4 regions of the Nonomuraea sp. GTA35 genome follow, and region 2 is predicted to be linked to each of the others. Evidence: riboswitches for the same ligand, from Rfam matches in the RefSeq annotation. Region 2 holds a riboswitch; each other region holds the start of a gene.

Region 1 (4,068 bases), 550 kb from region 2:
GCTCGACCAGCACTTCCTCGACCTGCCGGGGCGCAAGGAGGCCCAGGTAGCGCTGGCCTTCGACTACCACTCCAACGTGGCGCGGTACGAGATCTGGCAGGCGTGGCTGCGCGCCCACACCCCGCCCACGCTCATCGCGTGGGGCCGCGACGACCCGTTCTTCCCCGAACCCGGCGCCCGTGCCTACCTGCGGGATGTGGCCGGCGCCGAGCTCCACCTGTTCCCCACCGGGCACTTCGCGCTGGAGACTCACCTGGCGGAGATCGCGCCGCTCATCGCCGCCTTCCTCGACCGGACGTGGGGCCGGTCGTCCGGTTCGCGTGGCTGAACGGCCCGTCAGCCCAGGTCCAGGCTGACCTCCCTGACGGAACCGTCGGGCCGGTAGGTGAACATCCTGGGCTCGCCCATCCGCGCAACGACGGCCTCGAACTCCGCGCGCCGCTCCTCCGGCGTCGGCCCGTCCGGGTCGATGACGGTGAAGCCGAGCAGCTCCACGGCCTCCGCGTCCACGTCGCGCCGGGCTCGACCGAGCCTTCGACGGTGAAGCCGAGCAGCTCGCGCAGCGCGTCCTCGCCCAGCTCCAGCGGGCAGCGGGTACGGGCCCTCGTCCGGCCGGCCGGGCGTGGACGGGACCGGATGTTCGCCGTTCCAGTAGGGCAGCTCGAACGGGTACGGCTCGCCGATGTCCTCGATGATGCCGTTGCCCGGGGACAGGCTGAGCGAGCGGACGAGGCGGCCGTCCTCCCAGACGGCGAAGGCGAGCCAGTCGACGACGCTGTGCATGGCGTGCAGCACGAGCCTGCGGCCCCTGCCCCGCCTCGACGAGGTGGGCGGGGAGCCGCGACGGATTGTCGATCATAAAGTGCGCGCAGCAGATGAGCTCGGCGCCGGGGAAGCTGGTGGCGTAGGCGAGGTCGCCGGTCTTGGCTCCCATGCGGGCTCCCGGGGGTGAGGGAAGCGGATGAAGAGGCAAGGTAGCGAGCCGGTCCGACAGAACCCCGGAACGCGACGAGCGCGCGTCCCCTCGGTGGGGACGCGCGCTCGTCGCGTCACATGGAAGGCAAAGAGCGATCTCTCGGCCTGGAACGTTCCGTCAGGAGGCGTACTGCGGGTAGCCGTAGCCGACGACCTGCGACTTCGGACGGATGCGCTCCTCGACCCGGCCGTTGCCGGTGTTGCCCTCGATCGTCGAGATGGTGCCGTTCTGGTTGTCCTTCACGACGAACCCGACGTGCTGGATGTCGCTCAGGCTCTTGCCGCCGTCCCAGGCGAAGAACACGACGGCGCCGGGCTTGGCGACGGTGCCCCAGCGGTCGTTGGCGGCGAACCACTTGGCGTGGGCGACGGTGTAGGCGTCCCAGCCGACCTGCGGGCGGGCGCCGGTCTGCTCGCCGACCCAGGAGACGAACATCGAGCACCAGGCGGCGTTCAGGTACGCGGCGCGGTTGCCGCCGTCGCGGGCGACGGTCTCGGCGGCGCGCTGGGAGCCGGCGTACCACTGCTGGAACTTGGTGCCGCCGCCGGCGGCGTTCTCCGAGGTGCCGACCTGAGCCCTGGCCATGGCCAGGACCTGGGCGGCAGTGACGTTGATCTTGGTCTCGGCGCGGTCGTCCGCCGCGCCGGCCTTGTGGGCGGCGATGGCGGTGTCAGGGTGCCTGGCGGCGGTGGCCGCGGCGACGCCCGTGGCGGTGTCGGCGTTGGCCGTCATGGCGTTGACGCCGAGGGCCGAGGCGATGACGGTGGCGCCGAGGGCGGCGCGGGCGATGTTGCTCTTCGAGACAGCGGTAATGCGGTGCTTGGCCATCGAGGGAGGTGCTCCTTGCTTCCATGCCGCTTACCGGGTTAGCTGACGGGCTCGGGCGTGGAAGCTGCCCTACGGCACCGGAGTGCCGATTCGCCCCAAAGACATGGGTCCCCGGTTCCGCCCTGAGGCGGATTCAGCGGTCGCAGGACGATCCTGCGATGTGTCGTGCGATGGTCTGACATAGCCGGACAAACCGGGCGTATGCCTCAAGATGCCCCATAAGGTAATACATGAGGCAAGAGGATTACAAATCCATAAAAGCCCAGCTAGGCAAACTGCCTGCGAGCGTCGGCCAGAAGCCCCAGCATGGCAAGGGATTCGTCAAGCGGCATGATCGAGGATTCGGTCCTGCCTTCGGCCGTGGCGGCGCGGACTTCGCGAAGCTCTCCGGCGTATCCGTTGTCCGCCGGATCGAGCACATGCTCTTCCGGCTCCATGGAGGGCCCGGTGAGAACGATCCGCTGCGGAGCCCAGAACGGCGCCTGGAGGTCCGCCCGCATCCGAGTACCTACAACACAGGCCGTGTTCGGGTAATTCCCGAGCAATGAGGTCGCCACGAGAGCGTGTCTGCCGCCGGGGTAGAGCAATACGCCGGCCGCCTCCGCATCCACCCCGCTCGGGGCCAGGGAGCCCGTGATGCGCAGGTCAGCGGGCATGCCCAGGAGGAGCTGGGCCAGCCCGAACGGGTAGATCCCCAGGTCGAGCAGGGCCCCGCCGCCCAGCTCCGGCGCCCACAGCCGGTGGGCCGGGTCGTAGGGCGCCGCGAAGCCGAACGACGCCTGCACCGAGCGCAGCTCGCCGAAGCGGGGATCGCCCGCGATGCGCTGGACCAGCGGGTTGAACCGCATCCACATGGCTTCCATGAGGAACACGCCCGCCTCGCGCGCCAGGCGCACCATCTTCTCCGCGTCGTCCACGGTGGCCGCCAGCGGCTTCTCGCAGAGCACGGCTTTACCTGCGGCGATGGCCAGCTCGGCGACCTGCAGGTGCTGCGCGTGCGGGGTGGCCACGTAGATCGCGTCCACCCCCGGGTCGGCGCACAGCTGCTCGTAGGAGCCGTACGCCGACTCGGCCTCCAGCGTGGCGGCCAGGGCCTGCGCCCGGGCCAGGCTCCGCGATCCGACGGCTGCCACCCGCATGCCGGGCTCGGCCGCGATGGCGGCCCCGACCGTACGCGCGATGCCGCCGGTCGCCGCAATTCCCCAAGTGAAATCTCGCACGCGGAGATGTTATAGGGGAGGTAAAGGAAGGGTTATGGGGGGATATGTCATTAATGGCGGGATGCCACAAATGTCACGCCAGTCACTTTACGTCATGTTGAACGTGTCGGGGTCCGGCCCGAGCCGCTGCCCCTTGTTCAGGGCGCCGATGGCCGACATGTCCTCGGTGTCGAGGATGAAATCGAACACGCCGATGTTCTCCTTGATCCGCGCGGGCGTGACGGACTTCGGGATCACCACGTTCCCGAGCTGCAGATGCCAGCGCAGCACGATCTGCGCGGGCGTCCTGCCGTACTTCTCCGACAGCACCGCCAGCGCCGGGTCCGACAGCAGCCCCTTGCCCTGCCCCAGCGGGCTCCAGGCCTCGGTCAGGATGCCGTTGGCCTCGTGGAAGGCCCGCATCTGGCGCTGCTGCAGGTACGGGTGGAGCTCGATCTGGTTGATGGAGGGCGTGATGCCGGTCTCGTCCATGAGCCGGGTGAGCGTGTCCACCGTGAAGTTGGAGACCCCGATGGCCCTGACCCGGCCGTCACGGTAGATCTTCTCCATCGCCTTCCACGCCTGCACGTACCTGTCCTGCTGCGGCACCGGCCAGTGGATCAGGAAGAGGTCTATGTGGTCCAGGCCCAGCCTGGCCAGGCTCTCGTCGAAGGCGGCCTCGGCGCGGCCGTGGTCGCCGTTCCACAGCTTCGTGGTCACGAACACCTTCTCGCGCGGCAGCCCGCTCCCGCGCACGGCCCGCCCCACGCCCTCCTCGTTGCCGTAGGCGGCGGCGGTGTCGACGTGCCGGTAGCCGGCCTGGAGTGCGGTGGCGACCGCCTGCTCGGCCTCCTCGGCCGGGACCTGCCAGACGCCGTACCCGAGCTGCGGGATCTGCACGCCGTCGGTGTTGAGCATGAGCGAATTCATACCCTCCATTGTTCACGCCGCGTTTCTGAGGGCTTAAGGCGGTGGGGCTAGCTTGAAGCGGTCGTTAACGCGCCATCACCCCGCTGGGAGGGCAACGAGTGGTCGAACAGGCGTCGGCCTGGGTGGAGTCCCCGC
Region 2 (4,068 bases):
GAGACGGTCACCCGGCTGCGCGAGCAGCTCGCCGCGCAGAAGAGCGCCGCCAAGGAGGAGGCCGACCGGCTGCGCGAGCAGATCAAGGCGGCCCGCGCGGAGAACTCCGACCTGCGCCGCAAGCTGCACGACGCGCGCGAGCGGGCCAAGGCCGCCGCGCGGCGGGCCGAGGAGATGGAGCGGGCGGCGGAGGAGGCCAGATCGGCCGCCACGGCCGCGGGCAGCGCCGGCGAGTCCGAGCTGCGGCGGCTGCGCGAGCGGGTGGCCGACGTGGAGAAACAGCTCGAGGCCTCGCGCCGGGCCGCCCGCGAGGGCAGGAGCATCGAGGACGCCCGCATCCGGGTGCTGCTCGACGCCCTGCAGGACGCCTCGGCCGGGCTCCGCCGCGAGCTGGCCCTGCCCACCACGATCAGCCGGCCCGCCGACTCCGTCGCGGCGGTCACCGGGGAGCGCCCCGGCGTGCGCGGCGTGCCCGCGCGGGCCCTGGCCGACGACGACCCGCAGCTCCTCGACCAGCTCCTCGCGCTGCCGCAGGTGCATCTGATCATCGACGGCTACAACGTCACCAAGACCGGCTACGGCACCCTCACCCTCGCCGACCAGCGCACCCGGCTGATGACCTCGCTGGGCGGGCTGGTGGCGCAGACCAGGGTCGAGGTGACGGTGGTGTTCGACGGCGCGGAGCTCAACGCGCCCGTGCAGGTGGTGGCGCCCCGCGGGGTGCGGGTGCTGTTCAGCGCGCCGGGGGAGATCGCCGACGACCTCATCAGGCAGCTCGTCCGGGCCGAGCCGTCCGGCCGGGCCATCGCCGTGGTGTCGTCGGACCGGGAGGTGGCCGAGTCCGTCAGGCGGATGGGCGCCAGACCCGTTCCGTCTGGTTTGCTGCTGCGCAGGCTGGGCCGCGCATAAATTACGAATTGGTAGGTTTGGCCGTACCTCGTCTGCCACTTCTGTACTATTTCGCCCCAGGTGTAATCCCTGGGAGGCGATACAGTGAGGTTTGGCCGGGTACCGGTGGCCGCGGGTCTCGCGTTCGGACTGGTGCTGACCCCGCTGGGAGCTGCCCTTGCTGATCCTCGCCCCACCTTGGCGCAGGCCAAGGCCAAGCTGGAGAAGCTCAACGACAAGGCCGACAAGGTCGTCGAGCAGTTCAACCAGGCGAACGAGCGCTACAAGACGGCCAAGAGCACCTACACGAAGCTGAACGACAGCTACAAGCGCAAGCTGCGGACGGTCGCGGACCTGCGGGCGCAGGTGATCGGGATGGCCGTCGAGAGCTACAAGCTCGGCGAGGACGTCACCTCCTGGCCCGGCATGTTCGGCTCCAACAACCCCCAGGCCATGCTCTCGGGCTGGGCCGTGGCCGGGCAGCTCTCGCGCGAACGGGCCGAGAAGCTGGCCGCCTTCGACCGCGAGAACAAGGGGCTGAAGGCCGAGCGCGACAAGGCCGAGGTGGCGCTGGACGAGGCCGAGGAGGAGCGCGACGCCGTCGAGAAGGAGCGCGCCGAGATCCGCAAGCTGATCGCCCAGCAGAAGAAGCTGCTGGACAGGCTGGGGGCGTACAACCCCGGCAATCCCAACAGCACGGGCATCAAGTACACGGGTCCGGCTTCGGGCAGCGCGGCGGCGGCGCTGCGGTTCGCGTACGCGCAGGTGGGCAAGCCGTACATCTACGGAGGTACGGGGCCGCGCGGCTACGACTGCTCGGGACTCACCCAGGCGGCCTGGGCGGCGGCGGGCGTGTCGCTGCCCCGTACGACGTGGCAGCAGTGGTCGTGGGGGGCGAGCCGGAAGGTGTCGCTCGACGCGCTGCAGCCCGGGGACCTGATCTTCAGTGAAGGGCTCGGGCACGTCAGTATCTACGCGGGCAATGGCCAGATCGTCCACGCGCCGCAGACAGGCGATGTCGTCAAGGTCGTCAAGCTCTCGGGCTACGGTCGTTCCCTCGTCGGAGCGGTCCGCCCGTAACCAGTTCCGGGCTCCTGAGGGCCGGGCGTGGCCGCACCCGTTTCGGTCTCCGGTGGCCGCGTTCAGCGTGCCGAAGTACGCGGGTCTCTGCGGGCGCATCCGGCGCCCTGCCGGGCCAGTATCTACGATCGAGCATCGTAGATCGTCGCCTCGGTAGCGGCCTGAGGCGCACTCTGCTCAGGAGTGACGAATACTAGCGAGGTCCGTAGATTTCGAGGCTTGCTTGGGCATGGCGGGGCGTTGCGGGACAGGGCGAGCGGGAGCGCTCCCAGTGGCCTTGCTCACGTTTAAAGGGTGTCAAATGTGACTTAAGTGACAATTGGGACCTGACAAACCCGGCGGTTCCGAAGTGTGAGCAGGGTCACATTTCGGTAACAGAACCTGGTGTTCCAGCAGGGGTTTCAAACTTGACACCCCCCTCTGCCTGATCTTTACAAGCTGACTCACCCTTTGCCGATTCTTGACCTTTCCGCGTAGCTTCTGGCGTCGTCGCGGTGAACAAGCCATGTCCCCGCGAACCCCGCACCGGGTCTGCCCCGATGCGAGACAGACAAAAGAATCCGCCGGTCGCTCCCCGAGCATCCCCACATCGAATCTGGATCGGGGCACGCGGCCTGCCGAATCCGTGCAGCCAGGAGCACGGAGCCGGGGACCCAAGCGATCCCGAGTTCCCCGAGGGATCAGGGGTGAGTCGGCGCGCCATCGCGCCGTAGGGCGACTTCCACGCCCGAATCCGTCAGCTAACCCGGTAGGCGTTCGTGGAAGACACAAGGAGAAATCCTGTCTAGTCCCCTGCAGAACCCCCGCCTGTCCCGCCTTGCCCTGAGTGGCGTAGCACTCACGATGACCGTGACGGCCGGAGGTCTCGTCCTCCATGCCCCAACGGCTCAGGCGACGACGACGAGCGATGCGGCCGCTCCGACGACGGTGAAGGCGGAAACCACCGCCAAGACGTCCAAGAAGGCCACGGTCGCCCAGCGAAGGGCAGCCAAGCTCGCTCGGCAGAAAGTGAAAGCCCGCAAGGCCATCGCCGTGGCCAAGAACCAGATCGGTGACCCGTACCGGTACGGAGGCACAGGGCCTGGTTCGTTTGACTGCTCCGGTCTCGTCCAGTTCGCCTGGAAGAAGGCCGGCGTCAAGCTCCCGCGCGTGGCGAGCAGCCAGTTCGCCCGTACCAAGCAGAAGGTCTCCTGGCGCAATCTCAAGCCTGGCGACCTGATGTTCTTCAGCGGGCTCGGCCACGTGGGCATGTACGTCGGCAAGGGCAAGATGATCCACTCGCCACGGACAGGCGAACGGGTACGCATCGACAAGCTGAGCGGATGGCGCCGATCGTCCTTCGTGGGCGCTGTTCGTCCCGGCATGTGAAGAAGCCCCGTCCGGATTCTTGGAGGATTTCCTGGATTCGGACGGGGCTCTCGCACGTCCGGAGCTCTCAGCAGGCAGGGCACACTACGATCGGGCATCGTGTTCGAGCAGGTGAGCCGGCGAGCCGTGGTGACGGGCCTGCTGCTCCTCGTCCCCGCCGCGGCCACCCCGCTGCCCGATTCCCCCATCCTTCCCCCCGAGCTGCGCGGCCTGTGGCCGGGGCGGCGTACGGCCGTCAGCCGCGGCGCCCGGTCCACCGTCGCAGGTCCCGGCACGGTCCCGCCCGAGCGGCTCGACGAGCTGGCGCGCAGGGCCGACAGCGCGGGCGCGCGGGTCTCGGCCGTGCTCGGCATGCCGGTACGCCCCCTGGTCGTGCTGCCGGAGTCCGGCCGCGACGCCGCCCGCCTGGCCGGTGCGGGACGGCTCGACGGGCTGGCCGCCGTGGCCGACGGGCGGCGCGTGATCGTCGTGCCCGAGGCGTTCGCCACCCTCAACCCCACCGGCAGGGACGTGGTCCTCACCCACGAGCTGACCCACGTCGTGGCCGGCACCGACGGCCTGCCCGTCTGGCTGTACGAGGGTTTCGCCGACTACGTCGGCTACCGCGACGCCGGGCTGCCGGTGGCGACCGCCGCCGCCGAGCTGGCGGCGGAGGTGCGGGCCGGGCGGCTGCCGAGCGCTTTGCCCGGGCCTGAGGCTTTCGCGGCCGACGGGCGTGACCCGAACCGGCTC
Region 3 (4,068 bases), on a different contig from region 2:
CGTTCTGCCTGCCGGAGCCGCGGCCGAAGCGCGGGTCGCGGAGCAGGGTCGTGCACAGCTCGTGCGTGGTGGCGACGAGCAGACCCCCGCGCGTACGGAAGAGGGCGCCACGCGCGCTCAGCTCCCGATAGCGGGAGTAAGGATCATGCAGAAATCCCCGATCGAACGGATCAAAACCCAGGACATCAGCCGGGCTCAGAGCCGCCGGATCCGGAGCACCGGGAGGCCCCATGAGATCGCTCATCCTGGACTGATCGGCGCCGACATATCGCGAGTAGGTCACATATTTCGGATCATGTCAATAGTGCTGGTCAAGCGCGGCGATTGTAATGCTTGACGACCTTTCCAGGATGCGTTTACCGTCTGCGAGGAGCGACTTCGGCCCGGTGAAGAGGCCCAAGTCAGCTGTTGGGGGGGAGGGCTCCCGATGGATGTGCTCACTGAAGGTGTTGAGCTGAGCCATGCGGATCTTGCATTGCTCGCGGAGCTGGCCAAGGGGGTCACGGTCGACCGGGTGGGCAGACGGCTGGACATCAGCGGGCGCACAGTGCGCAGGAGACTACGTGGCATCTGCGACCGCATCGGTGTCGCCACGGCGATCGAGGCCGTGGCATGGGCGGCCCGCCGCCAGCTGATCTAGCGGCGAGCGGCCAGGGGAAGGGGGTCCGGGGTCAGTCGGCGATGCGTACCGCGCCGGCGAACGGCCTGTTGGCGATCGAGGCGATCCGTACGACGTCACCGGTCTGCGGCGCGTGCACCATCATGCCGCCGCCCAGGTAGATGCCCACGTGGTGCAGGTCGCTGTAGAAGAACACCAGGTCGCCGGGGCGCATCTCCTCGCGTGAGATGTGCCTGCCGGCGGTCCACTGGCTGCCGGTGTAGTGCGGCAGGGAGATGCCGACCTTCTGGTAGGCGGCCATGACCAGGCCCGAGCAGTCGTAGGAGCTGGGGCCCTCGGCGCCCCAGACGTACGGCTTGAGCTGCTGCGTGAGCGCCCACCGCGCGGCCTGGGCGGCCTTGCCGCTGCCAACGATCGGCAGGTTGACGCGCTGCGCCCGCGTGCCGGGACGGCCGGCCTCGCCCAGCGCCCGCCTGAACAGGTTGCTCTCGACCTTGGTGACCAGCTTGGTGATCTTGTCGCGCTTGGTGTCGAGCTCGGAGACGATCTCCTGGACCTCGTCGATGCGTGCCTGGGCGCCGGCCCTGGCGCGCTCGGCGGCCTCCCTGGCCTGGGTGACCTGGTTGACCTCCGCGCCCTGCTGCTGCTCCAGCACGTCCATGGTGGCGGCGCGGTCGAGGAAGGAGTCGGGGTCGCCGGCGGTGGCGAACGCCAGCATCCGGTTCAGCCCGCCGGTCATGTACGCGTTCTGGGCCAGCAGCGCGACCTCCGTACGCTTGGCCTCGAGCTCGGCCTCACTGGTCGCCAGCGTCTTCCGCGCCGCGTCGGCGGCCTTCTTGGCGGTCTTGAGCTTCTCGCGCTGGCCGTTGTACTCCTCGGTCAGCGTCTCGATCTCGTTGTGCATCTTCTCGACCTGCTTGGCCAGGTCCTGGAGTGAAGGCTTGGGGTCCGCGGACGCCGGGCCGACGGGAATGGCGATCAGGAGCGCCGCGACTGTGAGACTCACCACACCGCCGAGGCGGCGTGATCGCCGGAGCCGTTCCTGAGGGCGCGCGTGCTTGCCCGCCGTCTTCTCCCCGCCGTTGCGCGTGCGCTTCACCAACCAAGCTCCCTTCCTCGACGCCTACCGGGTTAGCTGACGGGTTCGGGCCGGAGCAGCCCTACCGAACGACTCGGATTCACCCCTGGCGGCGGGCGATGGGGGTCGCCGCCGGTGGGTCCCCGGCTCCCCTCGCGGGGATTGGGCGTGTTCCTCGCGCGCGACACGCGGGGAACATCGTCGCTGGACACTAATGCACTCCGAGTTCGTGCTCAACCGGAACTGCCGAGTTCATAGAGGTTTCACAACCGAAGGGTCACAAGGTGATCTCGTGCCTGACTGTGCTGATCGGACTTTATGTCCCCTTCGTTGCTGCTTCAGCCGGATGTGGGGAGCGTGCTCATATGGCCACCACATGTAACAGGATGGGCCCAGAGATGGGAGTTAAGTCTGAGCCGTAATGACATCTGTACTCTGGAGGGCCATGGAGCAGGTGGCCGAACTGGCAACGTCCGAGACCGGGCCCGAGACCGCGGTGGTGGTCCGGCGTGCCCGCACGCCCGACGTCCGGACGGTCAGGCGGCTGGTCGACACCTACGCGGGCGCAGGTCCTCGGCTCCTGGAGAAGGCCACGGTCACCCTGTACGAGGACGTACAGGAGTTCTGGGTGGCCGAGCGGGGCGGGCAGGTCGTCGGCTGCGGTGCGCTCCACGTGCTGTGGGAGGATCTCGCGGAGGTCCGCACCGTGGCGGTGGATCCGGAGTGCCGCGGCATGGGCGTCGGCCATCGGATCGTCTCGGCGCTGATACAGCACGCGAAGGATCTGGGTCTGCGACGTGTATTCTGTCTGACTTTTGAGGTGGACTTCTTCGCGAGGCACGGCTTCCGCCCGATTCAGGGCACGCCGGTCTCTCCCGAGGTCTACGCCGAGCTGCTGGCCTCGTACGACGAGGGTGTGGCGGAGTTCCTCGACCTGGAACACGTCAAACCGAACACCCTGGGCAACACCCGCATGCTGCTCCATCTGACATCGGGTGACGCAGACCTTGACCAGATGGAAAGGTGATTGTTGATACCTATGTCGATACGTTGGGCAGCACAGGCATGTGTCCTGACACGTGCCACATGCGCACTCGAAGCGAGGTGACACGGTGAGCACCGGACAGCCGCCGTATCCGCAGGACGAATCCGGCGAGAATTCCGCGCCCGGCACCCCTTACGGGCAGCAGAACACGGGCCGCCACCCTGGCGAGCCCGACCCGGACGTGACTGTGGTCGGCTACCGGGCGGACGACGCCTACGGCCAGCAACCCCAGTACGGCCAGCAGCAGGGTTACGGCCAGCAGGGTTACGGCCAGCAGCAGGGCTATGGCCAACCCCAGCACGGCCAGCAGCAGGGCTACGGCCAGCAGGGCTACGGACAGCAATACGACCAGCAGCAGTACGGTCAGCAGCAGGGCTACGGCCAGCAACAGCAGTCCCAGCCCGACTACGGCCAGCAGCAGGGCTACGGGCAGCAATACGACCAGCAGCAGTACGGTCAGCAGCAGGGCTACGGCCAGCAACCCCAGTCGGGCCAGCAGCCCCAATACGGCCAGCAGCAGGGCTACGGACAGCAGCAGCAGTCCCAGCCGGGTTACGGCCAGCAGCAGTACGGCGACCAGCAGGGCTACGGCCAGCAGCCCGGCTACGGCCAGCAGCCGCAGTCGGGCCAGCAGCCCGGCTACGCCCAGCAGCCCCCGTCGCAGCCCGGCTACGGGCAGCAGGCCGCTTACGGCCAGCAGCAGCAGTCCCAGCCGGACTACGGTCAGCAGGCCGCCTACGGGCAGCAGGCCCCGTCGCAGCCCGACTACGGCCAGCAGGCGCAGTACGGTCAGCAGGCCCCGTCGCAGCCCGACTACGGTCAGCAGGCCGCTTACGGCCAGCAGCAGCAGTCCCAGCCGGACTACGGTCAGCAGCAGCAGTCGCAGCCCGACTACGGCCAGCAGGGCCAGTACGGTCAGCAGCAGGGCTACGGCCAGCAGGGATATGGACAGCAGCAGCAGTCCCAGCCCGGCTACGCCCAGCCCGGTTACGGCCAGCAGCAGTACGGCGACCAGCAGCAGTACGGCCAGCAGGGCTACGGGCAGCAGCCGCAGCAGTACGGGCAGGGCGGCTACGGCCAGCAGCCCGGCTACGGGCAGCCCTACGGCCAGCCGGTCGGCGTGCAGCCTCCCGGGGCGCCGGCGCCGCTGGCCGAGTGGTGGCAGCGCCTGGTGGCGAGGATCATCGACGGTGTGATCTTCGGCGTCGTGATGTGGGTGGTGTCGCTCGCCCTCACCCCGCTGTACCCGTCCTACAGCTCGATCACCGGGCTCACGTCCGGGCTGACGTTCGGGTTGCTGTACTACCTGGCCGTCGCGATCGTCGT
Region 4 (4,068 bases), on a different contig from region 2:
GGCTGTCGTCCCGCCTCTCGCTCAGGATCGGGACACGATGGGCGCTTCTGCTGGCGTTCGTGGTCAACATCGCCGGTCTGTTGCTGCTGTCCGACGTGGCGGCGGGCGACTCCTACGCCGCACACGTCCTGCCCGGCATGCTCGTACTGAGCGTGGGCAACGGGTTGAGCCTGCCCCTCATGGCCACGGCCGCAGTCGACGGTACGACCGAGGCGGACGCCGGTCTCGGGTCGGCCCTGTTCACCTCCGTCCAGCAGATCGGTGGCGCTGTCGGGGTGGCCGCGCTGACCATGTTGGGCTACTCACGCGGGCTCACGGCGGGCGCGGTCTGCGTGGCGCTCGGCGCCGTGCTCATCGGCGCACTGCTTCCGTCGCGTCCACGTTTCGTGAAACAGACTGCCAATGAGCTTCGGCAAACTGGATCTACTATCGGGAGTAGGTAAAGAATTTCCTCGCCATCGCCCATGGCGCAGGGGATTCCGTTGCATTGTCCAGAGGTTGGCTTGCATCTTTCTATGCAGTTCGCTTACCTTCAAGGACTCAAGGCGTACGCCTGGCAGCATCGCTTGCCGCGTGGCGCCTCCATATTGCCGAGACCGTGTCTCACCAGCGCGTACGTCATACGTGCGGATGTGACGCGGCCGCCGAATTCGCGATCTCGCGGAACCGGGGACCCATCTGTTTCTGGGGTGAATCGGTGTGCTCCATGTGAGCGCTCCGTAGGGCACTTCCACGCCCGAACCCGTCAGCTAACCCGGTAGGCGGCATGGAAGCAAGGAGCAATTTCAGTAATGGCCAAGCACAGCTTCACCCGTGCCCTCATGCCCGGAAACCTTTCCCGCCTCGCGCTGGGGCTCAGCGTGGCAGCCGGTGCCGTTCTCGCCGCCGGCCCCGCCTTCGCCGCGGACCATGAATCCCAGAGCCAGGCCCAGAGGCCGGCGACTCAGGCGAGCGCACAGGCGGTGCTGAAGATTGCCGAGTCGCAGATCGGCGTTACGGAGAACTCCGCGGGCGGCGGGACTCCATTCCACAGCTGGTACATGTCGTCGCAGCGGGCGAAGGAGACCATCGCCCGTGACGGCGGCAGCATTCAGGCGTACGCCAACGCCCCGTGGTGCGCCATGTTCGTCTCCTGGGTGGGCGAGAAGGCGGGCGCCCGGCCGACCGTCGGCTGGGACGCCTACACCGTCACCTACGCCAAGTGGTTCCAGGCGAACAAGCGCTGGGGCACGGTGGCCAAGCCCGGTGCCATCGTCTTCTACGACTGGAACGGCAAGAGCACCTCGGGCATCGACCACGTGGGCATGGTGAAGCAGGACAACGGCAACGGCACGATCACCGCGATCGAAGGCAACACCGGCAACGGCAAGGTCGAGCAGCGGATCCGGCCCAAGTCCCAGGTCGTGGGCTACGGCTACCCCGATTACAAGGCCTGACGCAGCAGGTCGAAGACTCCTTGCCAGCGCGATGGTCAAAGGATCGCGGGTGGCGAGGGAGAGTCTCCTGCGCCACCCGCTGTTTTCTTGATCCGAAGTTGCCGAGTGACGTACTCCGCCTGCCCTGACCACCGGACTGGAGCGGACGTCGGCGGAAAGGGGCCTCCCATGCTGATGAATCGGTTCGAGACGCTCCTGGTCAACAGCTCGCCACGCCGAGCGCTGCAACGTTGGTACGAGGCGCCGCAGCTGATGAAGCTGGGCGGGCGAACTCCGGGCACCCGGGTTCTGGAGATCGGCGCTCGGCGACGGTCGGTGCGCTACGCCGGGCACGTGCGGCTGGCGCTGGGCGACGCCACCGATCTCCGTGTCGCCTTCGGGATCATCCACCACATCCCTGATCGGCGAGCCGCACTGGCTGAGGCAGCGCGAGTCCTTGCCGCAAGGGGCGGGTTCCACTTCGGCGAGGTGACGGCGACTGCCCTGGCACGCCCGTCCTTCCGGCGTCTGCTTGAGCATCCCGAGGAAGACCGGTTCACGGCGGGGGAGTTCCTCGCCGAACTGCCCCGCCATGGCCTGAAGGTGGATGATCGCTGGGTCACCCGGATCGGTGGGGACTACGTGCTCGGTGTCGCACAGCGTCGCTGACCATCATGGGCGGACCGCACCGAGCAGGCGGTTGCGCCAGTAGTCGTCGAGGTCGACCACCTTGATGACATCGCCGGTTTGCGGCGCGTGCACCATCTTGCCGTTGCCGGCGTACATCCCCATGTGGCCGAGCCCCTTGCTGAAGAGCAGGTCTCCAGGCTGCAGCGCATCCAGGGGAACTCGGCGGCTGGCGCCCCACGCCCATTGAGTCCAGGTCGTCCGGGGCAGTTCGACTCCGCCGGTGCGCCAGGCGGCCTGGGTGAGGCCGGAGCAGTCGTAGGAGCCGGGCCCGGTGCCGCCGTATCGGTAGGGCTTGCCCACCTGGGCGAAGGCGAACTGGAGCGCGCGGCGGGCGTTGCCGGATGCCGGGCCGGTGTACTCGATGCCGGGGCTGTTGGGATCGCCGGTCTGGAAGGTGCCCAACCGGCGCAGGAGCTTGGTCTGTTCTTTGACCAGCTTGTCCACCTTCGTCTTCTCGTCGCGGACCTTGTCACGAGCGTCGTCGGCTTCTGTCAGAACCCGCTGCGCTTCCGTGCGCCGATCGCGCAGGTCCTTCGTCGCCGCCTCGTAGGCAAGTATTTTGGCCGCTCGGTCCTGCGCCAGTTGCTCAAGGGAGGCCATGCTGCTCAGAGCCGCCTCGGAGTTGCCCTGCAGGGCGAACGCCGGCCAGCCCCCGAAAGGGCCGGCCTGATAGCTGTTGCTCGCAATCGTGGCGAGTTCTTCGCGTAGCGCGCGGGCCTGTGCGTCCTTGCGGCTGAGCTCGGTGTTGAGCTTCTCGTACTTCTTCTTGGCCGACTTGTACGCCTCATTCGCCTGGTTGTACCGCTCGACCAGTTGGTCGGCCTGTTCGTTCAGCTTCACCAGCTTGGCCCGGATCTTGGCCGGCGACGGCTCTGCGAGAGCGCCGCTGGGCGTCGCGGCCAGTGCGATCAAGGCTAATGCTGCGGCTACTGCTGGTCGCCCGAGCCTCGTCCACACGGCCACTACGATGCCTCCTCGTAAGTCACTGAGCCTGGGCCGAAATAGTACAGAAGGCGCGGAGGCTTTTGCCCTGTTCCGTGCAATTTCCCTAGGTAGGACCGACTTACTATCAGCGGTAGCTGATCTGGTGTCACGTGTGGATACGCACGCGACGGGCATCGCGTTCAACAGACGCGTATGCGCCCCCGGCCTCCGCGGATGGCTCGGGAGCCGGGCGCGTACGCCTCAGCGTTCGGCACCTGCTCGGCCGTCACGGCGAGCAGCGGCCAGCGGTCCGGACGGGATGATCAGCGTTGACCGGCTGGTGGAGTGCACGACCCGGGTAGAGGTGCTGCCCGACAGCAGTGCTGACAACCCTCGGCGCCCACGGGAACCGAGGACGATCAACGATGCGTCGGTCTCCTCCGCCACGTCCACGATGGCCTCGGCGGCCGTCTTCTCGGGGACAGAGGCAACGCGAGGTTCTGCGTTCGGCCCGAGGGCCCGAGCACGCTCGGCGCCTTCGGCCGCCAGGTGCTCAGAGGCGTCCAAGGTTCGAGCGTCGAGGTCGCACAGGTCCTCCAGAGCCGGATGGCCTTCCAGATAGGCGGCGAGGCTTTCCAGCGGTTGGCGGGCGTAGAGAACCACGGTGGAGGCTCCCGGGAAGAGACGTGCGGTCTCTTCGACGGCGTGCCGGGCGTCTGGGGAGCCGTCGTAGGCGATGAGGATGGACATGAGATCTTCTGCCTTCTGAGGTGTCAGCCGCGGGAGGCGGTGACCTCGTCGGCGGGCGCGCCGGCGCGGGTGCGCAGGGCCGCCGCGGCGATCAGGGCGCCGGCGAGCGCGCCCTGCGGGATGGACGTGATGAAGCTGATCACCGCTGGACCGGGAAGCTGGATGACGGGCACCGCCATGATGTCCGACAGCGTGAACAGCATGGTCGCCACGGCCCACGCCGGCGCGGCGCGGGAAGCCAGGCGCGCGTACCGGCTCGCCTCTGCTGACAACAGCCCCTTGTCGGAGG

The links. A riboswitch is a leader RNA that binds a small molecule or an ion and turns the genes downstream of it on or off. The one in region 2 is predicted to bind cyclic di-AMP.
Region 1: it holds a riboswitch for cyclic di-AMP, as region 2 does, so the genes downstream of both, ACBJ32_RS09645 (CHAP domain-containing protein) here and ACBJ32_RS12180 (C40 family peptidase) in region 2, are expected to answer to the same signal.
Region 3: it holds a riboswitch for cyclic di-AMP, as region 2 does, so the genes downstream of both, ACBJ32_RS35935 (NlpC/P60 family protein) here and ACBJ32_RS12180 (C40 family peptidase) in region 2, are expected to answer to the same signal.
Region 4: it holds a riboswitch for cyclic di-AMP, as region 2 does, so the genes downstream of both, ACBJ32_RS32745 (CHAP domain-containing protein) here and ACBJ32_RS12180 (C40 family peptidase) in region 2, are expected to answer to the same signal.

Annotation. Positions count from the first base shown of each region.
Region 1 covers NZ_JBGNUV010000002.1:653,544-657,611, reverse strand. The annotation lists gene ACBJ32_RS09660 (alpha/beta fold hydrolase) at 1-328, shown strand, start outside; gene ACBJ32_RS09655 (hypothetical protein) at 337-849, opposite strand; partial or broken gene ACBJ32_RS09650 (hypothetical protein) at 845-934, opposite strand; gene ACBJ32_RS09645 (CHAP domain-containing protein) at 1,094-1,804, opposite strand; cyclic di-AMP (ydaO/yuaA leader) riboswitch at 1,817-1,953, opposite strand; gene ACBJ32_RS09640 (Gfo/Idh/MocA family oxidoreductase) at 2,071-3,024, opposite strand; gene ACBJ32_RS09635 (aldo/keto reductase) at 3,112-3,933, opposite strand; gene ACBJ32_RS09630 (hypothetical protein) at 4,032-4,068, shown strand, end outside.
Region 2 covers NZ_JBGNUV010000002.1:1,199,307-1,203,374, reverse strand. The annotation lists gene ACBJ32_RS12190 (NYN domain-containing protein) at 1-909, shown strand, start outside; gene ACBJ32_RS12185 (NlpC/P60 family protein) at 1,087-1,968, shown strand; cyclic di-AMP (ydaO/yuaA leader) riboswitch at 2,574-2,738, shown strand; gene ACBJ32_RS12180 (C40 family peptidase) at 2,812-3,336, shown strand; gene ACBJ32_RS12175 (hypothetical protein) at 3,436-4,068, shown strand, end outside.
Region 3 covers NZ_JBGNUV010000009.1:339,555-343,622, reverse strand. The annotation lists gene ACBJ32_RS35940 (LuxR C-terminal-related transcriptional regulator) at 428-640, shown strand; gene ACBJ32_RS35935 (NlpC/P60 family protein) at 672-1,718, opposite strand; cyclic di-AMP (ydaO/yuaA leader) riboswitch at 1,725-1,876, opposite strand; gene ACBJ32_RS35930 (amino-acid N-acetyltransferase) at 2,143-2,724, shown strand; gene ACBJ32_RS35925 (RDD family protein) at 2,810-4,068, shown strand, end outside.
Region 4 covers NZ_JBGNUV010000008.1:210,502-214,569, forward strand. The annotation lists gene ACBJ32_RS32740 (MFS transporter) at 1-443, shown strand, start outside; cyclic di-AMP (ydaO/yuaA leader) riboswitch at 633-779, shown strand; gene ACBJ32_RS32745 (CHAP domain-containing protein) at 963-1,436, shown strand; gene ACBJ32_RS32750 (SAM-dependent methyltransferase) at 1,605-2,084, shown strand; gene ACBJ32_RS32755 (NlpC/P60 family protein) at 2,088-3,017, opposite strand; gene ACBJ32_RS32760 (universal stress protein) at 3,291-3,779, opposite strand; gene ACBJ32_RS32765 (hypothetical protein) at 3,803-4,068, opposite strand, start outside.